One region of the Photorhabdus stackebrandtii genome, then DNA from elsewhere that is predicted to be linked to it. Evidence: predicted binding sites of a transcription regulator. Region 1 holds the regulator's gene; each other region holds the start of a gene.

Region 1 (7,594 bases):
GGTTATTTGGATAGAGACCATCAGTGGACATCCATTGATGGTAATGGAAATCTTGATGTTATTCCTGGGGAAATTGCGAGTCATATAAAGAACCTTAGCGGTAGGGTTAGTTTTAGTGGCACTTTTTTGAGTACTGCGCCATTCGCCATAAAATATGGAGTTGTCAATGATATGATGACGATAAATATAAAAGAGGGTGAAATCATTGGGTTTGATTGTGATAATGTGGAATTTAATAGAGATTTTAATTTATATCTAAACCATAATCACGGAAATCGAATCGTTGAAGAATTTGGTATTGGCACCAATACGGGAGTGAAAGCACTTTACGGCAGAAATGCGGGTTTTGAAGAACGTCATCCTGGTTTACATCTTGGCTTGGGAGGTGGTGTAAAGGGAAGTCATCATTTAGATTTGATATTTTCTGGTGGAAAAATAGCATTTGATCAAACGACCTTTTTTGATAATGGCTATGTTGGTTCTTTTCGTTAGTGAAAAATACATTTATAAGCTACAGTGGGAACCTACTGTAGCTTTTGGTTAATTACCGGGCTACCCGTAACCCGCCTTCAATACCTTTTGGGCTGAACATGATTTGCCATAATTGAATATCGCGCGCACGAAATGCACCTGCACTGGCATTCAGGTAATAGCTAAACATGCGTTTAAATGTTGGACTATAGTTATCTTGTATCTCCGGCCAACGGGCAATAAATCTTTCATGCCAGGCCATCAGTGTGCGATCATAATCGGCACCAAAATTATGCCAATCTTCCATAACAAAACGGCTTTTGCTGGTGTGTGCTATTTGTTCAAGAGAAGGCACGCAGCCATTAGGAAAAATATATTTGCTGATCCACGGGTCAGCGCTGACTTTGCTTTTGTTGGAGCCGATGGTGTGTAGCAGGAATAAACCATCAGGTTTCAGGTTTCTTTGAACAACGTCGAAGTAGGTCAAATAATTTTTAGGCCCGACGTGTTCAAACATACCAACAGAAACAATTCTGTCAAATTGCTGATGTAAATCCCGATAGTCTTTTAGAATAATGTTTACGTCCAGATCTGCACATTGTTTCTGTGCGTATTTCTGTTGTTCAGCCGAAACGGTTACTCCGGTTACGAAAACACCATAGTTTTTTGCAGCATAAATTGATAGCCCACCCCAACCACACCCAATATCCAGCAGAGTCATACCTGGAGAGAGTTCTAATTTCTCGCAGATGAGCTTCAATTTATCAAGTTGAGCCTGTTCTAATGTTTCTGCTTGTTTCCAATATCCGCAGGAATATTGCATATAAGGGTCAAGCATGCGGGTAAAAAGATCATTGCCTAAATCATAATGTTTATGACCGACAATCCATGATCGTTTTGGAGTTTGTAAATTACGTAAGCGGGTTATTGCGATTTTCAGTGTATCTTTGAAATTACTGGGAATTTTATTTTCTAATCCAGCACGTAAAATGCGATAAAAGAAAATATCTAACCGCTCACAATCCCACCAGCCATCCATATAACTTTCACCTAATCCCATTGAACCCTGTTGTAAAACTCTTTTATAGAAATCAGGGTTTTTTACCTGGATATCATAGGGATTGTGACCATTAATCTGAACCCCTGCTTCTTGTAGCATTTCATTGGCAATTCGCTGCCAGAAATTAGTGACGATTTTTTGGTTTTCAATGTGCGATGAACTCATATACTCTCCAAGGTTAGGGTGATGGAATATTGAGGGGGGTTCGTTTTAGCTAACAAAGCAGAATGCGAGGGAGCAAAATGCAAAAAGTAGCAAAGAATTAAAGCGAGAAACCCTAAAAATGACTAATCCATAAACTTAATCGGGGCCATCATTGCTCCTGAAAACCTCAAATTCAGGTTATTTATAATAAGGAGCTTGTATGAGTATAAAAGCGGAAAGTTGTTTCATCAATTAATAAATAAAGACTGTAATTAATTGATAATTAACAGTCTTTATTGAAGTAATGATTTGATTAATATCAGGAATGTTTTTCAACAGATTGAATACAGCTATCAGCTTTTTTTTTCCACTGTATAAAATATCCTAATGCCATCAGAATAACGGTAGAAGCCATGACAGTGGTTGTCGATATAAGCGGATTGTTAATAAATGCTGAAACAATCAGGCTGGCAATAAAACAGAGCCCTAATTGGAGCGTGTTTTGCAATGCGGCGGCTTTTCCACTGTCTTGTGGGTAAGCGGATAAAGCATTAGCGACTGCAATTGGATATGAAGCACCATTCATAGCGGCCATAAAACAGAAAGGGACCAGAATCGTGAACATAGTTGGTTCGCTGAATTTTGCGATTAAATACAGCACAATCATGCTGACAGCATAGCCAACCAACAGATAAGGGAAAACAACTTCACTTCTTATTTTGGTCAAGATACTGCGGCACCCATAACCACCGGCCATAAAGGCTAATGTTTGTGGCACGTAACTCAAACCGATGTCGTTTGGGCTATAGCCCATATTACCGAGAATAAAAGGTGAACCTGTTAGCCAGGCGAAAAAACCAGCGCTGCATGATGCAAATATCAGGACGTTGCCACTGAACACCGGCGATTTTAGTAACGTAAAGAAAGATACATGGCTTTTCTGCGTTTCAGTCTCACTCTTTTTTTTGCGGTTTTCTTGCAGAAATAGAGTAGGCAACAGCAGTAATAATGTAATTGCCAGTAATACCAGGAAAATGATGCGCCAGCCGCCATGTTGTAACAGCCAGGCCCCTATCAAAGGCGCCAGGGCGGGGGAAAGTGCGACCAGGGGCATGATCGTGGCAAAAACGCGTTTGGTATGGTTGGCATCATAACGATCAATAACTAATGCTTGCCATGAAACCGCGGCTGAACAAACACCTATGGCTTGGATAAAACGCAAAACTAAAAGTTGCGTGGCGTCTGTTATCCAAAGCATACCCAGACAGCCAACAGAAAACATTGATAACCCGGTGATAATAATAGGCTTTCTTCCAAAGCGATCTGAAAGAGGCCCCCACAAAAGTTGAGCAAAGGCAAAACCTGCAAGAAAGATGCTCAGGCTGGCACTGATTGCTCCCGCCGATGTGCCCAATTCTTGTTGCATAGGGCCGAATGCCGGTAGATACATATCAATAGCCAGATAACCCAGCATACTCAAGCCTGCAAGGTAGAACATGAACTGACTTGAGTTTTTCATTTGATTACTCTCTTTGGATATCATGATTGAAATAACTTGCTGTGAATAGGTAGATAAGAATATTTGTACATATTCTATATGCCGTGATTTTTACTTGTGAAACGGTAATATTTGGATAATGCTATGAAAAAAATTGAAAGGTAAAATTATGTGGTCAGAATATTCACTTGAAGTTGTGGATGCTGTTGCCAGAACGGGAAGTTTTAGTGCTGCTGCAACGGAACTTCACCGCGTCCCTTCTGCGATCAGTTATACCGTAAGGCAGCTGGAAGAGTGGCTTGCCGTCCCGTTGTTTGAACGTCGTCATCGGGATGTGGAATTAACTGAATCAGGCAGTATTTTTATCAAAGAGGCTCGCGCTGTTATCAAAAAAATGATTGACACGCGTCATCAGTGCCAACAGGTTGCAAATGGCTGGAGAGGGCAGTTCAGTATTGCGATTGACCGGGTTGTTAAACCAGAACGCAGTCGTCAGCTTATTCTTGATTTTTATCACCATTTTCCTGATATAGAGCTGTTTATTCATCAGGAAGTATTCAATGGTGTATGGGACGCGCTGGTGGATGGCCGGGTTGATGTTGCAATTGGGGCCACCCGGGTAGCGCCGGTAGGGGAAAGGTACAGTTTCAGGGATATGGGGTTTATGCCCTGGCTGTGTGTCGTCAGTACGGGTCATGCTTTAACTCAGCTGACGGGTCTACTGTCTGATGATCAAATGCGACCTTATCCTAGCTTGTGTCTTGAGGATACATCCCGCAATTTACCGAAGCGTGATACCTGGACTCTGGATAATCAGCGCAGGCTGGTGGTACCTGATTGGGAGTCTGGTCTGGCTTGTCTGAATGAGGGTTTATGTGTGGGAATGGTCCCGAAGCATAGGGCAATGCCACTGATCCGGCAGAAGAAACTGGAAGCATTGGAATTAGAGCAGCCTTTGCCAGATAGCCCATGTTGTTTGACATGGGTGCAAAATAGCCATTCTCCGGCATTAAGTTGGCTTCTTGGTTATCTCGGCGATAGTGAAACTCTTAATGCTGAATGGCTTCAGGATGAATAGGGAGGATTAACGGCGATAGTCGATAAATGGGCCATCTGTGACAGAACGCCGTTCAACCAAACGTGGATGTACTTCAATAGTTTGTGCATCTTCACGTTTACTGACTATTCTGTCCAGTAACATAGAAAATGCCATTTGCCCCAGACGTTCTTTTGGCTGATGGATAGTTGTCAATGCTGGAGAGAAATAGCGGGCGTTGCGTATATTGTCGTAACCGATCACAGAAATATCCTGTGGGACGCGTAATCCTAATTCATCAGCAGCACAAATAGCCCCCATTGCCATCACATCGCCACCACAGAAAACTGCGGTCGGACGCTGTTTTTGATTCAGAATTTGATGCATGGCTTTGTAGCCCGATTCTGGTTCAAAATCCCCTTGAACAATCCACTCTTCTCTGATTGGAATACTGGCTTCTTTTAATGCTTTTAAGAACCCCTGATGACGGCCACCACCGGTGTTTCGTGCTAAGGGACCAGGGATCGCACCAATATCACGATGACCACGCTCAATAAGATAGCGACCAGCCAGATAACCGCCGTGGAATGCGTTATCAATAATAGTATCAGTGAAATCACCTCTGGCTTGTCCCCAATCCATGACGACCATGGGAATATGGCGATAATCTTCCAACATTCCCAACAACTGTTCCGGGTATTCTGAACACATCACCAGCAATCCATCCACCCGTTTTTGTGCCAGCATGGCCAGATAGGCTTTCTGTTTATCAATGTTATTGTGTGAGTTACACAAAATCAGCGTATAGCCTTTGCTATAACAACTGTTTTCAACGGCTTCAATGACTTCAGCAAAATAGGGGGCTTCGCTGGATGTTGCCAGTAATCCGATCGATTTTGTATGGTTAACTTTCAGACTGCGAGCAACGGCACTGGGTGAATAACTCAATTCTTTGATAGCAGCCCAAACGGCGGCCTTGGTATCTTCGGCGACGAAACGGGTTTTATTAATAACATGGGATACGGTAGTGGTTGAAACGCCAGCGTGTTTAGCCACATCTTTGATCGTTGCCATGAGATGAAAGACTCCTGACCTTTTGGTCTAAATTTAAAACTCTTTGTTAATTGTTTGCCAGTATCTTTATACATTAGGGTGTCTGCTGGCAATAAATTAGCGATAAATCCTGAATTTTGTCTGATCTGGCTCAAAAGTGAAAGCAATAATCAATGTTATAAAATACAGGGTAATCGCTATTTTATGTTTTTTCCTTAATGTTAAGGATAATTAACCATGTTAACTGAATGGTATTTGTGGTTATAGACTTCTATTCTGAGGGGGATCGATGAATACCGATTTGAAGCTTGGCTTATTTACTGCGGTGAGCACGTTGGTGATGATTGCCATTTTTGCCGCTGTTTGCGTGATCTTTGCCTGATGTTTTGAATTGATTAGGTGATGTAAAAATTGGGTTTTATATTGAAAGGAAAGAGGGCAGGCAGCTTCAATGGCTTATCTGCCCTTTGAATATAACAGTCAAAAAGAGACCATCTGTTCAAGGATAAGAAAATATCAGGATGCATATTAGTGAAAGAAAATGGTATTCTCCGCCAATATTGTGACGATGTTGGTTTAAAGGAAATAAAAATGACGACTATTGATAAGATTGAGCGCCAAATTAAAGAGAACCCGATTCTGCTGTATATGAAAGGCTCTCCTAAATTACCAAATTGTGGATTTTCTGCACAGGCTGTTCAGGCTTTATCTGCATGTGGTGAACGTTTTGCTTATGTAGATATTTTGCAAAATCCCGATATTCGTGCAGAATTGCCAAAATATGCTAATTGGCCAACTTTTCCTCAGCTTTGGGTTGAGGGGGAGTTGATAGGTGGATGCGATATTATTATTGAAATGTATCAACGAGGTGAGCTACAAACATTAATTAAAGAGACCGCTGATAAATATCGCTCTCAAGACGAAAACGCAACAGAATAATTTTTAAATTAGCGACAGGCTATTGTGCTATCTCCCCATATGTAGATATATGGGGGTTTTTGTTATTGCTTAAATTTCAATTTGATTATATTAATCTTATAGTTAGCTATAAGTCTATCCGGTTTTTTCTTCTTCTGCTGTTGCTAATGGCCAACCACCAAGTTGTTTCCAGCGATTAACCATTTCACAGAATAATTCAGCGGTGCGCTCAGTATCATATAAGGCGCTGTGAGCCTGAGTATTGTCGAATGGGATCCCGGCTGTAGCACAGGCTTTTGCTAAAATCGTTTGTCCTAATACCAGACCGCCTAAAGCAGCTGTATCAAAAGTCGCAAATGGATGAAACGGATTCCGCTTCAGTCTGGCGCGTTCTGCGCCAGCCATAACAAAGCTATGATCAAAGTTAGCATTGTGCGCAACAATAATGGCCCGGCTGCAATGATTGTTTTTTATCCCTTTACGGACCATTTTAAAAATAGCGTGTAAAGCTTCATATTCGCTTACTGCGCCACGTAGCGGATTTGATGGATCGATGCCGGTAAACTCTAGGGCTGCTGGTTCAAGATTTGCTCCCTCAAATGGCTCAATATGGAAATGAAGTGATTCACTGGGCACCAGCCAACCTTGATCATCCATCTCCAGTGTGATGGCGGCAATTTCAAGTAACGCGTCTGTTTTGGCATTAAAGCCGCCAGTTTCAACATCAATAACGACAGGGTAATAACCTCGAAAACGTCCACTAAGGACGTTTGGCTCTTTTTTATCAAACATCAGATTGAGTTACCCAGGGCGTTGCTGGCATTTTTATTTTCAATAAGTTCAATTTTGTAACCGTCTGGATCTTCAACGAAAGCAATAATGGTTGTTCCACCTTTTACCGGGCCGGCTTCACGGGTAATGTCACCCCCCGCTTTGCGGATACATTCGCAAGTGGCTGCGACATCATCAACACCCAATGCTATGTGACCAAAGGCCTCTCCCATTGCATAATGGTCAACTCCCCAGTTATAAGTTAACTCGATCACCGCCCCTTCGCTTTCATCTGTGTAGCCAACGAAGGCGAGTGAGTACTTATATTCTGTATTCTCACTGACGCGCAGCAGGCGCATTCCTAATACTTTAGTGTAAAAGTCGATGGAGCGTTGTAGATCACCTACGCGGATCATGGTATGGAGTAAGCGCATAATTACCTCTAATTTAATGGTTTTCTCAGTATTTTTGTGCGGCAGGCCGCACAAAAACTACTAACTATAACGTGTCTTACGGTTACAGTTCAATTTATCCATAATTATAATTTATTCTCATCTGGGTTTATAATTAAATATAGCATGTGAATTGTATAGGAAACGGGATGTGATGGTCGAGCAACTAGAGTTCTTTGCTATTCCCAGTC
Region 2 (7,594 bases), on a different contig from region 1:
TCATCCTGAAGGTTTCTCATGATCGAAATAAAACATTTAAAAACATTACAATCATTGAGTCATTGTGGTTCATTAGCAGCAGCAGCCAACCACCTGCATCAGACACAATCCGCTTTGTCTCATCAATTCAGCGATCTTGAACACCGCCTTGGCTTCCGATTGTTTATCCGTAAAAGTCAACCGCTTCGTTTTACACCACAGGGTGAAGTTTTATTACGGTTGGCCGAGCAAGTGCTCCCGCTGGTCCAAAACGCACTGCGCGAATGCAAGGAACCGGGCCAGACCAATCTGCGTATCGCTATTGAATGCCATAGTTGTATTCAATGGCTGACCCCCGCACTCAAACATTTCCGTGAAACCTGGCCGCAGGTTAATGTGGATTTCAAATCCGGCGTCACTTTTGATCCACAACCTGCACTACTGCAACGGGAATTGGATGTCGTTCTGACATCAGATATTCTTCCTGATAGCTATCTGCACTACACGCCGTTATTTGATTATGAAGTCAAATTGATTGTCGCCCCGGATCACCCTCTGGCAAATAAGCTGCACATTCAGCCAAAGGATTTAATTGATGAGACATTGATGATCTATCCCGTTCAGCGCCAACGATTTGATATCTGGCGGCGTTTTTTGCAGCCCGCCGGCGTCATCCCCACACTGAAAAATGTGGATAACACGTTGTTACTGATTCAAATGGTAGCTGCCCGTATGGGGATCGCAGCTCTGCCACACTGGGTTGTTGAAACATTTGAACGGCAAGGATTAGTGGTAACGAAAACGCTGGGAGAAGGTTTATGGAGCAGGCTGTATGCTGCTGTCCGTGAAGGTGAACAACGCCAGCCGGAGATTGACGCATTTATCCATTCCGCACGCCAGCACGCGATGGATAATCTGCCATTCGTAAAGGGAATTTCAAGATCAAGCATTGGTGAATCCATAACAACGCAACAAACAAACCTCCTCCAATGGTAAATTTATCAGCCATCCCACCGGAACCAGCATACTATTCATCATTGCCAAGGCTCCGGTGGGAAAACCAACACTATTAGCCAGATACGGGTAAACACAAGTAAACAGGCTACAGCCTGACAAGTGAGATGTTCACCAATCAGGTTGAATAGCGCAATCGACAAGATTGTCGTGATAACCCGTGCATCACAGGGTATTAATGCTCTTTCCCTACCAGTAAAGCCTCCAGTAGATCCAAATCATGCAACAAAGTCTGAAGTGTCTCATTGCTGATTTTTCTGGTTGCACGCAGATGATATAACTCACCGCGTTCTGCTCTTAACGCAGTCAGACGGAAACGACGCTCCAAATCTTCCACTAGCAGGTTATGTTCTATCTCATCCTGCCCTACAGTACGACGACGCAAATGACCAATTACCCTGGAGGCAACTTCGGTAATAACCTCAGCATCCAATTGCTCTTCTGAGCTGGCAGAAAGGCGTTCCTCCATCTTATTCATACCGACAATGGCCACTTCTGCCATTGCTGCTCGCGCCATTCGCACTTCATTGATATCTGCCTGCTTATCGGAAGCTTTAATTCCCCGTAGCAAGAATGGCAAAGAGACAACCCCAACTAACAGCGAGAGCAGGATAACCCCGGCAGCAATAAAAATAAGCTGATAACGTGCCGGGAATGGCGTGCCATCCGTCAGAAACAGCGGAACAGACAATGCACCAGCAAGTGTAATTGCACCACGAACCCCAGCAAAAGATGCCAGCAATAATTCACGTGTAGTATAAGTCGCGAAATTCAGGGGATTCTTTTTCATAAAGGTTTTGCTGATATTCTTCATCAGCCACAACCAGCAGAAACGCAGCAGTAAAAGTGCACCATAAATCACGGCAACTGCGGCGAACAGCATCCAGGTTTCAACTGTTGGATCAAGCTCTGCCTGCACAACAGACGTTTTCCAGATCTCCGGTAATTGCAGGCCCAACATGATAAATACCAAGCCGTTAAACACAAATTCCAGCATTGACCAGACACTATCGGCCCGCAGCCGCATCGCCAACGGCGCGTTACGGATAACGCCAGATTTACTAATAGTCATACCAGCAGCAACCGCGGCAAGGATACCGGAAACACCAATATGTTCGGCAATCAAATAAGAAGCAAAGGGCAGCAGCAACATGAAAACAATTTGGGTTGCCGGATCGCCACCGCTCCAGCGGTTCATCAAACGCAGGGATTTACTGTATAACCAGGTCACCGCAATACCGGATAACAAACCACCGATAGCAACTTTAAAGAATTCGATAGTCGCACCGGTAACAGTAAATACCATCGTTCCCATCGCTATCGCTACAGCGAACTTTAAGGCTACCAGGCCGGAAGCATCATTCATCAACGCTTCCCCTTCCATCACACTCATCATACGCTTAGGCATGCGCCCTTTTCCGACAATGGATGATAACGCCACCGCATCCGTTGGTGATAGGACGGCAGCAAGGGCAAAGGCAGCAATTAATGGAATGCCTGGCATCAGCCAGTAAATCAGATAACCAATACCGATAACAGTCACCAACACCAATACCAGCATCAATATGAAAATTTCCCTTCCGTACTGGAAAAATTCTCTGGTTGGCGTTTTCCAACCATCAACAAATAACAAAGGAGGGATTAACAGGACAAGAAACAGCTCAGGATCGAAAGTCACATGTAAGCCAAAATGCGGCAAGGCCAGCAATGCACCCATTGCAATTTGCATTAACGGCAGAGGTATGCGAAACGGAATCACCTTAGCCAAAACACCAGAGACTGAAACCACCAAAATCAAAATCAGAATAGTAAAGAATATTTCCATGTTGCCCTTACAATTTACCTGAGAACCGTTGATATACAGATTGAGACTCTTTTCTTCCCGCCAAAACAAAAACCGTGAGAATAGATTTTAATGCTAAAATAACTGAATCAATCGAAAAAGGTAGATACATGCTGAGTTGTATCCGAAAGAATTGCAGGAATATTGTAAACGAATCAGATAAATAGCGGTGAAATAATTAAGAATTTAAAAGTAATCGCAAGAAATGGCAAAGTGCGCCAGCATAGACACACCTTACGCACTTTTTAATCAATCAAATAGCCCAATCACCAGCATAAAATACTACCAAAGTGATCGTGATCATTACTGTACCGACATTCAACTTACGCCATTCGCCGGAACAGACACGTCCAATAACCAAAGAACCGAAACCCAGCATAATACCGGTAACAATATTGCAAGTCAGAACAATAAAGACCGCACAGAGCATACCAGACATCGCTCCAACAAAATCATCGAAGTCCAGCTTTCTGACATTACTCAGCATCAGCAAACCAACATACATCAGCGCCGGCGCAGTCGCATACGCCGGTACAAGATATGAAAGTGGAGAAAGGAACAAAATTAACAAGAACAGGATACCGACAACCGTTGCAGTTAAACCTGTTTTACCCCCTGCTGCGGTACCCGCCGCTGATTCGATATATACTGCCGCCGGAGAGGCACCGATAGCACCAGCAAAAATACTACTGACAGAATCGGCAGTCAGCGCTTTACCGCCATTAATAATCTGCCCGCCCTTATCCAACAGATTCGCTTGCCCTGCCACTGCGCGGATTGTACCGGTTGCATCAAATACGGCGGTCATTACCAATGCCAGCACACTGGGTAATACAATCGGCTGCAAAGCCCCCATAATATCCATACTAAAAATCAAAGACAGGCCGTCATCTCCCAGGCTGGGTACTTTAAAGAACCCTTGATATTTCACCGCCGGATCAAAAATCAACCCGATAACAGAAATCACCACAATCACCAGCAACACACCACCTGGAACTTTCAATTTTTCCAGTCCAAAAATAACTGCCAGACCAAACAAAGTCATCATAACTGGAAAAGAGGTGAACGAACCCAAAGCAACAGGCAGACCTTCCAACGGGTTCTTAATGACCAGACCAACACCATTTGACGCAATCAGTAACAAAAACAGCCCAATGCCAATCCCGGCACCATGCGCAATCCCCATGGGTATATTACGCAAAATCCAGGAGCGAATACCGGTAACCGAAATCACAGTAAACAAACAGCCCATCAGGAATACCGCACCGAGCGCAACCGGAATCGTTATTTGCTGCCCTAAAACTAAACTAAAAGCAGTAAATGCAGTCAATGAAATTGCACAACCAATTGCCATTGGCAAGTTAGCCCAAAGCCCCATCAGCAAAGAACCAAAACCGGCAACCAAACAAGTTGCAATAAAGACAGCAGTATGAGGAAACCCGGCCTGCCCCAACATACCCGGAACAACGATGACTGAGTAAACCATCGCCAGGAACGTCGTGAGCCCTGCCAGAATTTCACGGCGTACCGTTGTTCCTCGTTCGGTCAATTTAAAATACTTATCCAGCTTGCATTTAGCTGGTGCCTGAGTGCCGGACATCATGTTGTTCCCCTGCATTATATTCATGTATTTCTCCGCTTCCTGCCAAACGAAAACGATTACCTTACTTAATAACAATAATAAATATTGCACCAATCGGTTTAACAAACCATAAAAGCAATCGTTTGGCTTTCAGAATAAAAAACGACGAGAGAATTTGAGGCGAAAGATTATCCGGTGATCATGGTGTAGGAATCAAGAGTTAACAGTATTATTTTAGCACAAAAAATCTGCCTGTTAAGGCGCAAGAGCTTCACATGCTTGTCCTTAACCCGGACAGAGAGTGTTTTGGTCTGCATTATCATAAAATCAAAGTTAGTCTATGAATGAAATGCGAACAGGTCGGCACTGTGTATTCATGATGCACGCTCATCTTATTTTCATCACAAAATATCGGGGTCAGGTATTCAGCAATGAGCACCTCACAACACTGGAAGCGCTTATGCGAGGCGTATGCAGACAGTTTAAAATCGAACTGAAGGAGTTCAACGGGGAGCTCACATTCACATGCTGATTAATTTCGCGCCAAAGGTAGCCATCAGCAAGCTAGTTAACAGTCTGAATCTTCACCCAGCACTTGTACCTGCTGCTTATGGCCAGGGTTAGTCTTCACCACCAGCAGCTGGATCAATAGCGTATTCTCGATCTCACTGTACAACAGCGATACTTGTGCTGTCATGGCGATACGCAGCTTATTATTTTGATTAGGCACGTCCAGCAATGCGTTGTAGTACACCGACGCATTGCTGGTACCAGATCCAGATGCTGAACTGCTGCTTGCAAACAACGAATCGTCTTTCATAATCGATTCCGGTGCCAGCTCTACGCTGCGCAGCGTCATAGCGTTTTTCCGGCTCGGAAAAAATAATAGCCAGGAAATCTCTCTTTATGTGAGGTAGAGCGAACGGCAGTGTTCTGTTGGGACATCGCTTCTGCTCCTGAAAGGATAAACTGCCGCCGCCCTTACAGCGGCGGCATAATAATCAGTACTTGATGATCCCAGTGATACAGGTTACTGCGCTACCGCCGACAGTGATTTTCCCGTCTGCAAAATGGAGTTCAAGCTTACCGTCACGCCCCAGAATCCGCCCCTGAGATGACAATATCATTCCATCAGCCGGAACATTGACACGATGATAGCGTATAAATGCCGCCACACTTCCATTACCACTCCCGCAAACCGGATCTTCATTGACGCCGCACGCCGGGGCAAATGACCTGACTTCTATCTGCATGTTTTTCATGTCAGGATACACCCCGTAAATACAGCTACCGGTGACATTCATATCCCGATCATGCTCCTGTAGTTTCGTGTAATCCGGTCGCATGTGCAGTAGCGTTTCAATATTTCTTGTTTGCGCTACGATCCACCTTGCCCCCACGTCAACCAGCGCGGGTGTCAAACTGCGATCAAATGGGCATCCCAGAATACATTCCAAGCGCTCGATCTGTTCTATCGAGAGAGGAGTAATAACAGGCTCAGGCAATTCAAAAGCGACAGAAATATTACCAGACGGCTTCGTTGTGACAGTCAGGTTAATCAAGCCAGCCCCACACTCCTGGACAACACGACCATCATGGGCCTCAATAATGCCAGCCTCTAGTAGAGCGTAAGCTGTGCCAATTGTGGGATGTCCTGCGAAAGGTAGCTCACTACTCGGAGTAAAGATACGTACGCAGTAGTCAGCCAGGGGATTTTCACTAGGCAGAACAAACGTGGTTTCAGAAAGGTTCATCCAGTTCGCGATCGACTGCATTTGTTCAGTGGAAAGTTCGTGCGCATCCATCACAACCGCCACTGGATTGCCTTTGAAAAGTTGGGAGGTAAAGACATCAATCTGTCTGAAATTTACTTCGGGCATAAATATTCCTTGTTAAAATTTGAGAGAGTGACTGCTCCCCGCCGTAAACGGCGAGGCTTCCCACTTCTCAGGCTGCAACCGTCTGTGCGACGGATTTACGCTGGTCTCCATGGGCAAATAGCAAAAATGGCGAAGAAACGGCTATTTCTGTAACGACGACTATTCATTTACTTCTGCCCATCCATCTAGCAAAAAACAGAGAAAATAAATGAGAAATGAATCGAAAATAACAAATTAATGATATTATATGAAACAAATAAATTTTTATTAGTTACTATTTCAAAAGGTAAATATGTAACGATATATCAGCATTAACCCCGAAACCAGCACAATAATATTGATAAACATCAGGAATGTTTGTCTGGAAATTTTCAGTGTCATCTGGCGGCCAAAATAAATTCCCAACAACATGGCTGGGATAAATACCAGTATTAATAACAAGAATGAACTATCCAGATAAATACCCAAGACAACAAAAATAATCACTCTTGTCAAGGTACTGAAACCAATTAAAGTCGTCTGAGTCATCCGAAAAGCTTCCTTATCGGGTATCCGCCCGGCCAAATAGATGGCATAAAGAAAACCACCACTACCAAATAATGCGCTGAAAATACCTCCCCCCAAACCAAACGGAATCGCCGCTTTAACCGGGAATTGACGGTAAGCTTTACCAGAAAATAATGAATAAAGTGAATAGAAAACAACAAATAATCCTAACACCAGGACCAGAACATCGGCCCGGGTCATCAATAAAATGGCTGCACCAATCAAACTACCGATAATCATTAACGGAACAATGAATCTGATCTCACTAAACTCGGCTCTTCTGCCATCTCTGACAACATTAATCACTGCGGCGGTTAAATCTATCAACGCAAGTAGAGGAACAATTTTCGCTACAGGGATATAAAGCGCCAAAATCGGGCTGGCAATAAGTGCAGAACCAAACCCAGCCATACCAAAAACCAGGTAAGCAAAAAAAACAGCAAAAATACAAATAAACAGATCAGTCCATGTCAGTACATGTAACATTAATATTTTCCTGAAAATAGTTATCAATCCGAGTGATCATTGTCTCAATACTAATAGCTTTTACTGTCGTTTGTCAGGACAATCTGCAAAAAATAAGCGCAGTAATTAAAGATGCTCTATGTACAAATGTGCTGATGATGAGCTGATGAAAAAAATGAAGGGGCTAGAATTGTAAATAACCACAAATATTCATGAAGTAATGAATGATCTATAGGATTTCCTCATTTTTCAAATTAAGTTTACTAAGGTTTCCCTAAGCTAATG
Region 3 (7,594 bases), on a different contig from region 1:
ATTATCAAGAATCGCAACGACTTCTTGCTGATCAGCGGTTAATGGGCCAGCAACTTCATCGGCCAACAATTCTGTCCCTTCCCGCATACTTGCCAGCGGTGTTTTCAGTTCATGAGAGATATGACGCAAAAACTCATGGCGCTGTGATTCCAGCCAGGCCAACCGTTCACTGAGCCAGACAATCCGCTGAGCCAGGGAACGAAGTTCTCTTGGCCCCGGAAAAGAATCTATACGAACCCCCAATGATCGCCCTTCTCCCAATCGGTTAATCATTCGTTCAATACCTTTGACCGGCCCGATAATCATACGGGTAAATAACGCGACCAGTAATGCGCTAAGTAGAAACAAAATAAGACTCTGCCAGCCAAAAAATTGACCTTTATCAGCAATATCTCTCTGTAGCTGTTCTCCCCGGCTGAAAATAACATCACGGGTGGCCTGTACCATCTGACTATTGGCATCAGAGAATTGCTCAAGTAATTGAGCGGCGGGCTCGGTGGGTTCACTATTGAAACAAGTGATTTTGGTTAGTTGCAACAATAAGTTGTCAAGCGTCTTGATGTACTGCTGATCATCAAGTATCGCCATCTGATCTTTCAGCATTTTAGCGTATTGCCGATATTGCTTTTGGTAGAGGTTTTCCAGCGTTTTATCCCCCAACACACAATATTGGCGGTAACTGCGTTCCATCTCCAGCGCAATACCCGTCATCGCCTCACTGCGGCGGGCATCAGCCAATGTGGTACGGTTTATATCAGCCGCTTTCTCACTGAGCTGATCAAGACTTTGATAAGCTTGATAAGCCAAAACCAATAACGGCAATAACACCAGCCAGAAAGCCATGACAACTAATTGGCGCAATGAGCGCGGAAACAAACGCCATTTTTTCAAGGAAATCATCTCGTAGCCTGTCAGTACACTAATGCTAACCGACAGAAGGGCAGATAGAAAAACCTGTCGGCTGATAAATTTTACCTGTTACTGAAAAATATAGTCAGGACGCGAACAATCAACAATGGCGCAGGCAGAAACCTGGAATTATGATGGCGGGATAATAGTTTTTGCTACTACCCCGCCAGTGAGGATAACGCATGCCTGCTGTTTTTATCTACAGTCAAACATAGGTTGGTGCCTCACTCCACGTGTCGCCCGATGTTTGATAAGGCCTGAAAGCGATATCACTAAGTTGGACGGTAGGCACCTTACTCTGGCATCATTCGATAGTTTATGTGGTATATCTCCACCCTACTGTGGACCGACATAAGAAGTTGAATGAGCAACTGTGCTAACTTAATGCATGTTACGTGCCAATGTTAAAATTAAAATCATAATAAATTGTTTTTATTATAAAAAATAAAAAACTTAACGTTTCAGCTACCAAATACCTTGTTTTTGGCATAAATAAAATTTGTTTTCTGTCGCCAATTACAGACACCTAAAATCATGAAAACAAAAATAGATATAAATCAAATAATTAAATGTCTCCTTTTTGAGACATTCATAATGGTGTTTGTCGGGTAATTGAGACAATAGAAAAACAGGGCCTGAATTCCCAAGAATTTCCGATACAAGATTTTACATTTGAATAATTAGCACTAGTATCATACTAAATACACGGCAGAGCTTACCCCAAGCACTGATCCAATATTGCCTACTTAGGGACTGACCTTCTGAAATTTCATTAACAAAAAGGGCGAGCAATTTCTATTCACCCTTTTCGTATCAGTTGAGAATATCCTTCAACTGCTGTGGCTTAAAACCCTATTTACTTACGTTACAGTACTACCCTAACTGCTTACGAGCATTACGGAAAATCCGCATCCACGGGCCATCTTCATTCCACTCCTCTGGATGCCAAGAGTTATTCACAGTGCGGGATACCCTTTCAGGATGGGGCATCATCACGGTTGCCCGCCCATCAAGGCTGGTGACTGCGGTGATACCATTCACTGAACCATTGGGGTTAGCCGGGTAGTTTTCCGTGATCTGACCATAGTTGTTCACGTAACGCAGAGCCACTAACTGGTTGCTTTCAAGCATCTTAAGATGCTGGCTATCGCGGAATTCCACTTGCCCTTCACCATGAGAAACAGCAATCGGCATACGTGAACCCATCATATCTCTCAGGAAGAGTGACGGGCTGTCAGTAATTTCCACCAAACTGAAACGAGCTTCAAAACGTTCTGAGCGGTTACGGACAAAACGTGGCCAATGTTCCGCACCTGGGATCAATTCCCGCAGGTTAGACAGCATCTGGCAACCATTACAAACACCGAGCGACAGCGTATCAGGCCGTATAAAGAAAGCCGCAAATTCATCACGAACACGTTCATTGAACAAAATTGATTTCGCCCAACCTTCACCTGCACCCAGCACGTCACCGTAAGAGAAGCCACCACAAGCAACCAGTGTCTGAAACTGATCTAATCCAGTACGTCCAGACAACAAATCACTCATGTGCACATCAATAGCTTCAAAACCTGCCCGGTGGAATGCGGCGGCCATTTCTACATGAGAGTTAACACCCTGCTCACGCAGGACAGCCACTTTCGGCCTTACTTGCTGCAAAATGTAAGGCGCTGCAATATCTTCTGAAATGTCAAAAGTCAGTTTTACATTCAGTCCAGGATCTTGATTATCCCGTTTGGCCTGATGCTCCTGATCTGCACACTCTGGATTATCACGCAAACGCTGCATTTGCCATGTGGTTTCGGCCCACCATAGACGCAGAGTACTGCGATTCTGACGATATGCTTCGGTATTGCCGCTGAAGATAACAAAATCATCACCTGCTTTGGCCTTACCCAGATAATGCACACAATCAGCTAGCCCATGTCCTGCCAGAAGTTTTTCAACAAACGCTTTATCAGATGCACGAATCTGAACCACAGCACCCAACTCTTCCGTAAACAGCGCAGCCAGAATGTCTTCATCAAACACACTGATATCAGCTTCAATGCCACAATGACCGGCAAAAGCCATTTCAGCCAGCGTTACCAGCAAACCACCGTCAGAACGGTCGTGATAGGCCAGCAATTTCTGTTCTGCAATCAATTGCTGAATCGCATTGAAAAACCCAGCCAATTGTTCAGCACTACGTACATCAGCAGTTTTGTTGCCAAGCTGGCGGTAAACCTGTGCCAACGCGGTACCGCCCAATGTGTTCTTCCCTTGCCCCAAATCGATTAACAGCAACGCATTATCGTCATCAGTGGAAAGCTCAGGCGTTACTGTACGACGCACATCTTCCACCCGGGCAAAGGCCGTAATAACCAGCGATAAAGGTGAAATCATTTCACGCTCTTCACCTTGGTCATTCCAACGGGTTTTCATCGACATGGAATCTTTACCCACAGGAATAGTCAGCCCCAGAGCAGGACACAACTCTTCACCCACAGCTTTAACAGCCGCATACAAACCGGCATCCTCCCCAGGATGACCCGCAGCAGACATCCAGTTAGCTGAAAGCTTGATACGTTTTAAATCCTGGATATAAGCGGAAGCGATGTTAGTTAAAGCTTCACCGACAGCCATACGGGCGGAAGCGGCAAAATCCAGCAGAGCGACTGGCGCACGTTCACCTATAGACATCGCTTCACCATAGTAGCTATCAAGGCTGGCGGTAGTCACAGCACAATCTGCTACCGGGATCTGCCACGGCCCCACCATCTGATCTCGGGAAACCATGCCAGTCACAGTGCGATCGCCTATCGTTATCAGGAATGTTTTTTCCGCCACAGCCGGCAAGTGCATAATGCGCTTAACAGCCTCTGCCAGATTGATATCCCGGCGCTCCAGGCTTTCACCATCGGCTTTTAATGTACTGACATTACGCAACATTTTTGGCGTTTTACCCAGCAGCACATCCAGCGGCATATCGATTGGCTGGTTATCAAAGTGTTCATCATTCAGCAGCAAATGACGCTCTTCTGTCGCCTCACCGACAACGGCATAAGGCGCCCGCTCACGCTGGCAAATCTCTTCAAACAGAGGAAGCTGTTCCGGCGCAACAGCCAATACATAACGCTCCTGAGATTCATTACACCAAACTTCCAGTGGACTCATTCCCGGCTCATCATTAAGAATTTTACGTAATTCAAACCGCCCACCGCACCCCCCATCACTCACCAGCTCGGGCATGGCATTGGACAACCCACCAGCACCGACATCATGAATGAACAGAATCGGGTTGTTTTCACCCAATTGCCAACAGCGATCAATCACCTCCTGACAACGGCGTTCCATTTCCGGGTTATCACGTTGAACAGAAGCAAAATCCAGATCAGCATCAGATTGACCAGATGCCATAGAAGATGCCGCACCACCGCCCAAACCAATGTTCATAGACGGTCCGCCAAGCACAATTAATTTGGCGCCAACAGAAATTTCACCCTTTTTGACATGCTCATCACGGATATTACCCATCCCACCCGCCAGCATGATGGGTTTGTGGTAGCCACGTAATTCACTGCCGTTATGGCTGTTTACTTTTTCTTCATAGGTACGAAAATAACCCAGCAGCGCCGGACGACCAAATTCGTTATTAAATGCCGCACCGCCCAGAGGACCTTCAGTCATGATATCCAAGGCGCTGACGATCCGATCCGGTTTACCGAAATCCTCTTCCCACGGCTGTTCAAAACCCGGTATCCGCAAATTGGATACCGAAAATCCCACCAGCCCGGCTTTTGGCTTGGCACCTCGACCCGTCGCGCCTTCATCGCGGATTTCTCCACCAGAACCTGTCGATGCCCCCGGCCACGGGGAAATTGCGGTTGGATGATTATGCGTTTCAACTTTCATCAGGATATGGGCCTGCTCCTGATGATAATCATATGAACCGTCTTGCGCACCGGCAAAGAAACGGCCAACAGCAGATCCCTCCATCACAGCGGCGTTATCTTTATAAGCTGACAGAACATAATCAGGTGTCTGCTCATAGGTATTTTTAATCATTTTGAACAGTGACTTTGGCTGTTCCTGACCATCAATAATCCAGTCAGCATTAAATATTTTATGGCGACAATGCTCTGAATTAGCCTGAGCAAACATATAAAGTTCAACATCAGTTGGATTACGTTCCAGTTTCTGGAAAGCGCCCATCAGATAATCAATCTCATCCGGGGCCAACGCCAATCCAAGTTCAATATTGGCTTTCTCTAACGCACTACGCCCCGCTTGCAGAATATCAATACGTTTTAACGGAGCGGGGTGCTGATGAGAAAATAATTTCTCCGCCTGTTCCAATTGAGTAAAAACCGTTTCCATCATCCGGTCATGCAACAACGCCGACAGCGTTTGCCATTGTGCATCACTCATTTCATCACACTGAACGTAGTAAGCCAGACCACGCTCCAAACGCACAACCTGAGACAGGCCACAATTATGAGCAATATTGGTTGCTTTCGAAGACCACGGGGAAATGGTCCCCGGACGGGGAGTAATTAACAGTAACGCACCTTGTGGTTCGTGTTCAGCCAGAGAAGGTCCATATTTTAATAATCGTTGTAATTTTGCTGAATCAGCATCACTCAAAGGTGCTTTAATTTCAGCGAAATGAACATATTCCGCATAAATATCATTGACCGGAAGTTGCTGTTCCTGACACACAGAAAGGAGCTTGGTGATACGAAATGCCGATAAAGCGGGTGAGCCACGCAGAATTTCCATAGTAATACATTCTCTCATCTTAGAAGCAAAGCCTGACTGATGCCTCAGGGGGAAACGAGCACATTATAGAGGATTGCGGTCAGCGACGAAACCGTTTGCGTGACGATTATAAATGCTAATTATCTTATTTCCAGGTTATGCAAATGGTATCAATTAAGTTGCGCCGCAAGTTTTTGTTCCGCAAAATGCTCAATCACTGGAAATTTAGCCATGATAATATAACGCGTTTTTGCACCACACCATACCGCGTTACACAGAGATAACCGTTTGAATAATATAAAAATAAATTATTTCGTTATCATTGTTATCGCTCTTTTTTCTGCCGCAATTATCAGTCTGAACATCAGTTGGCCGAATAAACAGCAGGAGCAGATTAACAGGATCATGACCAGAGGAGAGCTACGGATCAGCACAATCAGCTCACCTCTGATCCATCTTACAAGTAAAAAAGAACCAAATGGGTTTGATTACGAACTGGCGAAACGCTTTGCCGATTATCTTGGCGTTAAATTGGAAATTAAATTCAGAACCAATTTCAACCAATTATTTGATGATCTGGAAAAGGGTGATGCTGATTTTTTGGCTGCCGGTCTTACCTATAATGAGGAGAGACTGGAGCAAACCCGCACTGGCCCAGCTTACTATTCTGTTTCTCAACAACTGATTTACCGCAAAGGGACCCCACGTCCCCGCTCTTTTAAGGATTTAAAAGGCAAATTGCTGGTCACTTCCGGTTCAGCTCATGTCAGCACACTGAAAAAGATGAAAGAAGAGTCTTATCCAGAACTTGAATGGGATGAGACACAGCAATACAACACCCGGGAATTACTGGAGCTGGTATCAGAGGGCAAACTGGACTACACCTTGGGCGACTCTATCAATGTCGCATTGCAACAGCGTACTCACCCTAATCTGGCCATCGCTTTTGATATCAGTGAAGATAATCCCCTGACGTGGTACTTAAAACGTATCGATGATTACAGCCTTTATGCCGCCATGCTGGATTTTTTCAGCCAGATGACGGAAGAAGATGTGATGCCGCGGCTGGAAGAGAAATATTTTGGTCATGTCGGCTCATTTGATTATTTCGATACACTCTCTTTTCTCAGTGCCATTGAACATGTTCTGCCTATTTATCAACCACTATTTGAAAAATACTCCGGTGATATCAGTTGGCAACTACTGGCTGCAATTGCCTGGCAGGAATCTCACTGGGACCCGCTGGCAACCTCTCCCACGGGTGTGCGTGGCCTGATGATGTTAACCAGCCCAACGGCTAAAGGATTAGGTGTTGTTGATCGTCTTGATCCAGAAGAAAGTATTAAGGGAGGCGCAATCTATTTGCAAAATCTGATGAAACGACTACCTGAAAATATCCCTAAAGATGAGCGCATCTGGTTTGCACTGGCAGCTTACAATATGGGTTATGGACATATGCTAGATGCCCGCAAACTGACAGCATCACAGAAAGGAAATCCCGATAGTTGGCTTGATGTCAAAAAACGGATTCCACTATTAAGCCAGAAAAAATATTATACAAATACCACCTATGGCTATGCCCGTGGACATGAAGCTTATCGCTATGTCGAGAATATCCGCCGTTATCAGCTTAGTCTAGTTGGCTATTTACAAGCCAAAGAAAACCGGAAGAAATTAATTTCCCAAACAGAAAAATCGAAAGCAGAGTAAGCAATTAGTTGGCTGTAATGACACCCCATCCTGACTGGACGAGGCTTAAATCTGACTCAAGCCACAGTAAGCAGAAACGGCGTATTAGCTTTCTTCCTGCTGTTTTCTGGCGGCTTTTAATGCCTTATGTTGCTCGCGACGTTGTTTAAAAAAAGCACTCAACATCGTGGAGCATTCTTTAGCAAGTACGCCGCCTGTAATTTCAATCTGATGATTCATACCAGGATGACGCAAT

Evidence for each region. Region 1 encodes PurR, which represses purine synthesis genes. Its sites were predicted from a motif close to CANGCAAACGTTTGCNTG; they were not measured.
Region 2: the regulator PurR is predicted to act here: its motif matches at 4,485-4,502, upstream of C5470_RS13585 (NCS2 family permease).
Region 3: the regulator PurR is predicted to act here: its motif matches at 5,755-5,772, upstream of purL (phosphoribosylformylglycinamidine synthase).

The regions. Positions count from the first base shown of each region.
Region 1 is NZ_PUJV01000003.1:44,437-52,030, forward strand. It holds gene C5470_RS03300 (CgnE/CgnB domain-containing protein) at 1-492, shown strand, start outside; gene cfa (cyclopropane fatty acyl phospholipid synthase) at 545-1,696, opposite strand; gene punC (purine nucleoside transporter PunC) at 1,995-3,194, opposite strand; gene punR (DNA-binding transcriptional activator PunR) at 3,343-4,251, shown strand; gene purR (HTH-type transcriptional repressor PurR) at 4,258-5,283, opposite strand; gene C5470_RS03325 (Grx4 family monothiol glutaredoxin) at 5,854-6,201, shown strand; gene rnt (ribonuclease T) at 6,316-6,972, opposite strand; gene gloA (lactoylglutathione lyase) at 6,972-7,385, opposite strand; gene C5470_RS03340 (DUF1289 domain-containing protein) at 7,558-7,594, shown strand, end outside.
Region 2 is NZ_PUJV01000015.1:25,882-33,475, forward strand. It holds gene metR (HTH-type transcriptional regulator MetR) at 19-975, shown strand; gene C5470_RS13580 (Na+/H+ antiporter) at 1,169-2,818, opposite strand; gene C5470_RS13585 (NCS2 family permease) at 3,090-4,436, opposite strand; partial or broken gene tnpA (IS200/IS605 family transposase) at 4,759-4,997, shown strand; partial or broken gene C5470_RS13595 (efflux transporter periplasmic adaptor subunit) at 4,999-5,302, opposite strand; gene C5470_RS13600 (PhzF family phenazine biosynthesis protein) at 5,420-6,298, opposite strand; gene C5470_RS13605 (sulfite exporter TauE/SafE family protein) at 6,578-7,330, opposite strand; gene eptB (kdo(2)-lipid A phosphoethanolamine 7''-transferase) at 7,592-7,594, shown strand, end outside.
Region 3 is NZ_PUJV01000025.1:10,949-18,542, forward strand. It holds gene C5470_RS17125 (sensor histidine kinase) at 1-900, opposite strand, end outside; gene purL (phosphoribosylformylglycinamidine synthase) at 1,783-5,670, opposite strand; gene mltF (membrane-bound lytic murein transglycosylase MltF) at 5,938-7,359, shown strand; gene tadA (tRNA adenosine(34) deaminase TadA) at 7,444-7,594, opposite strand, start outside.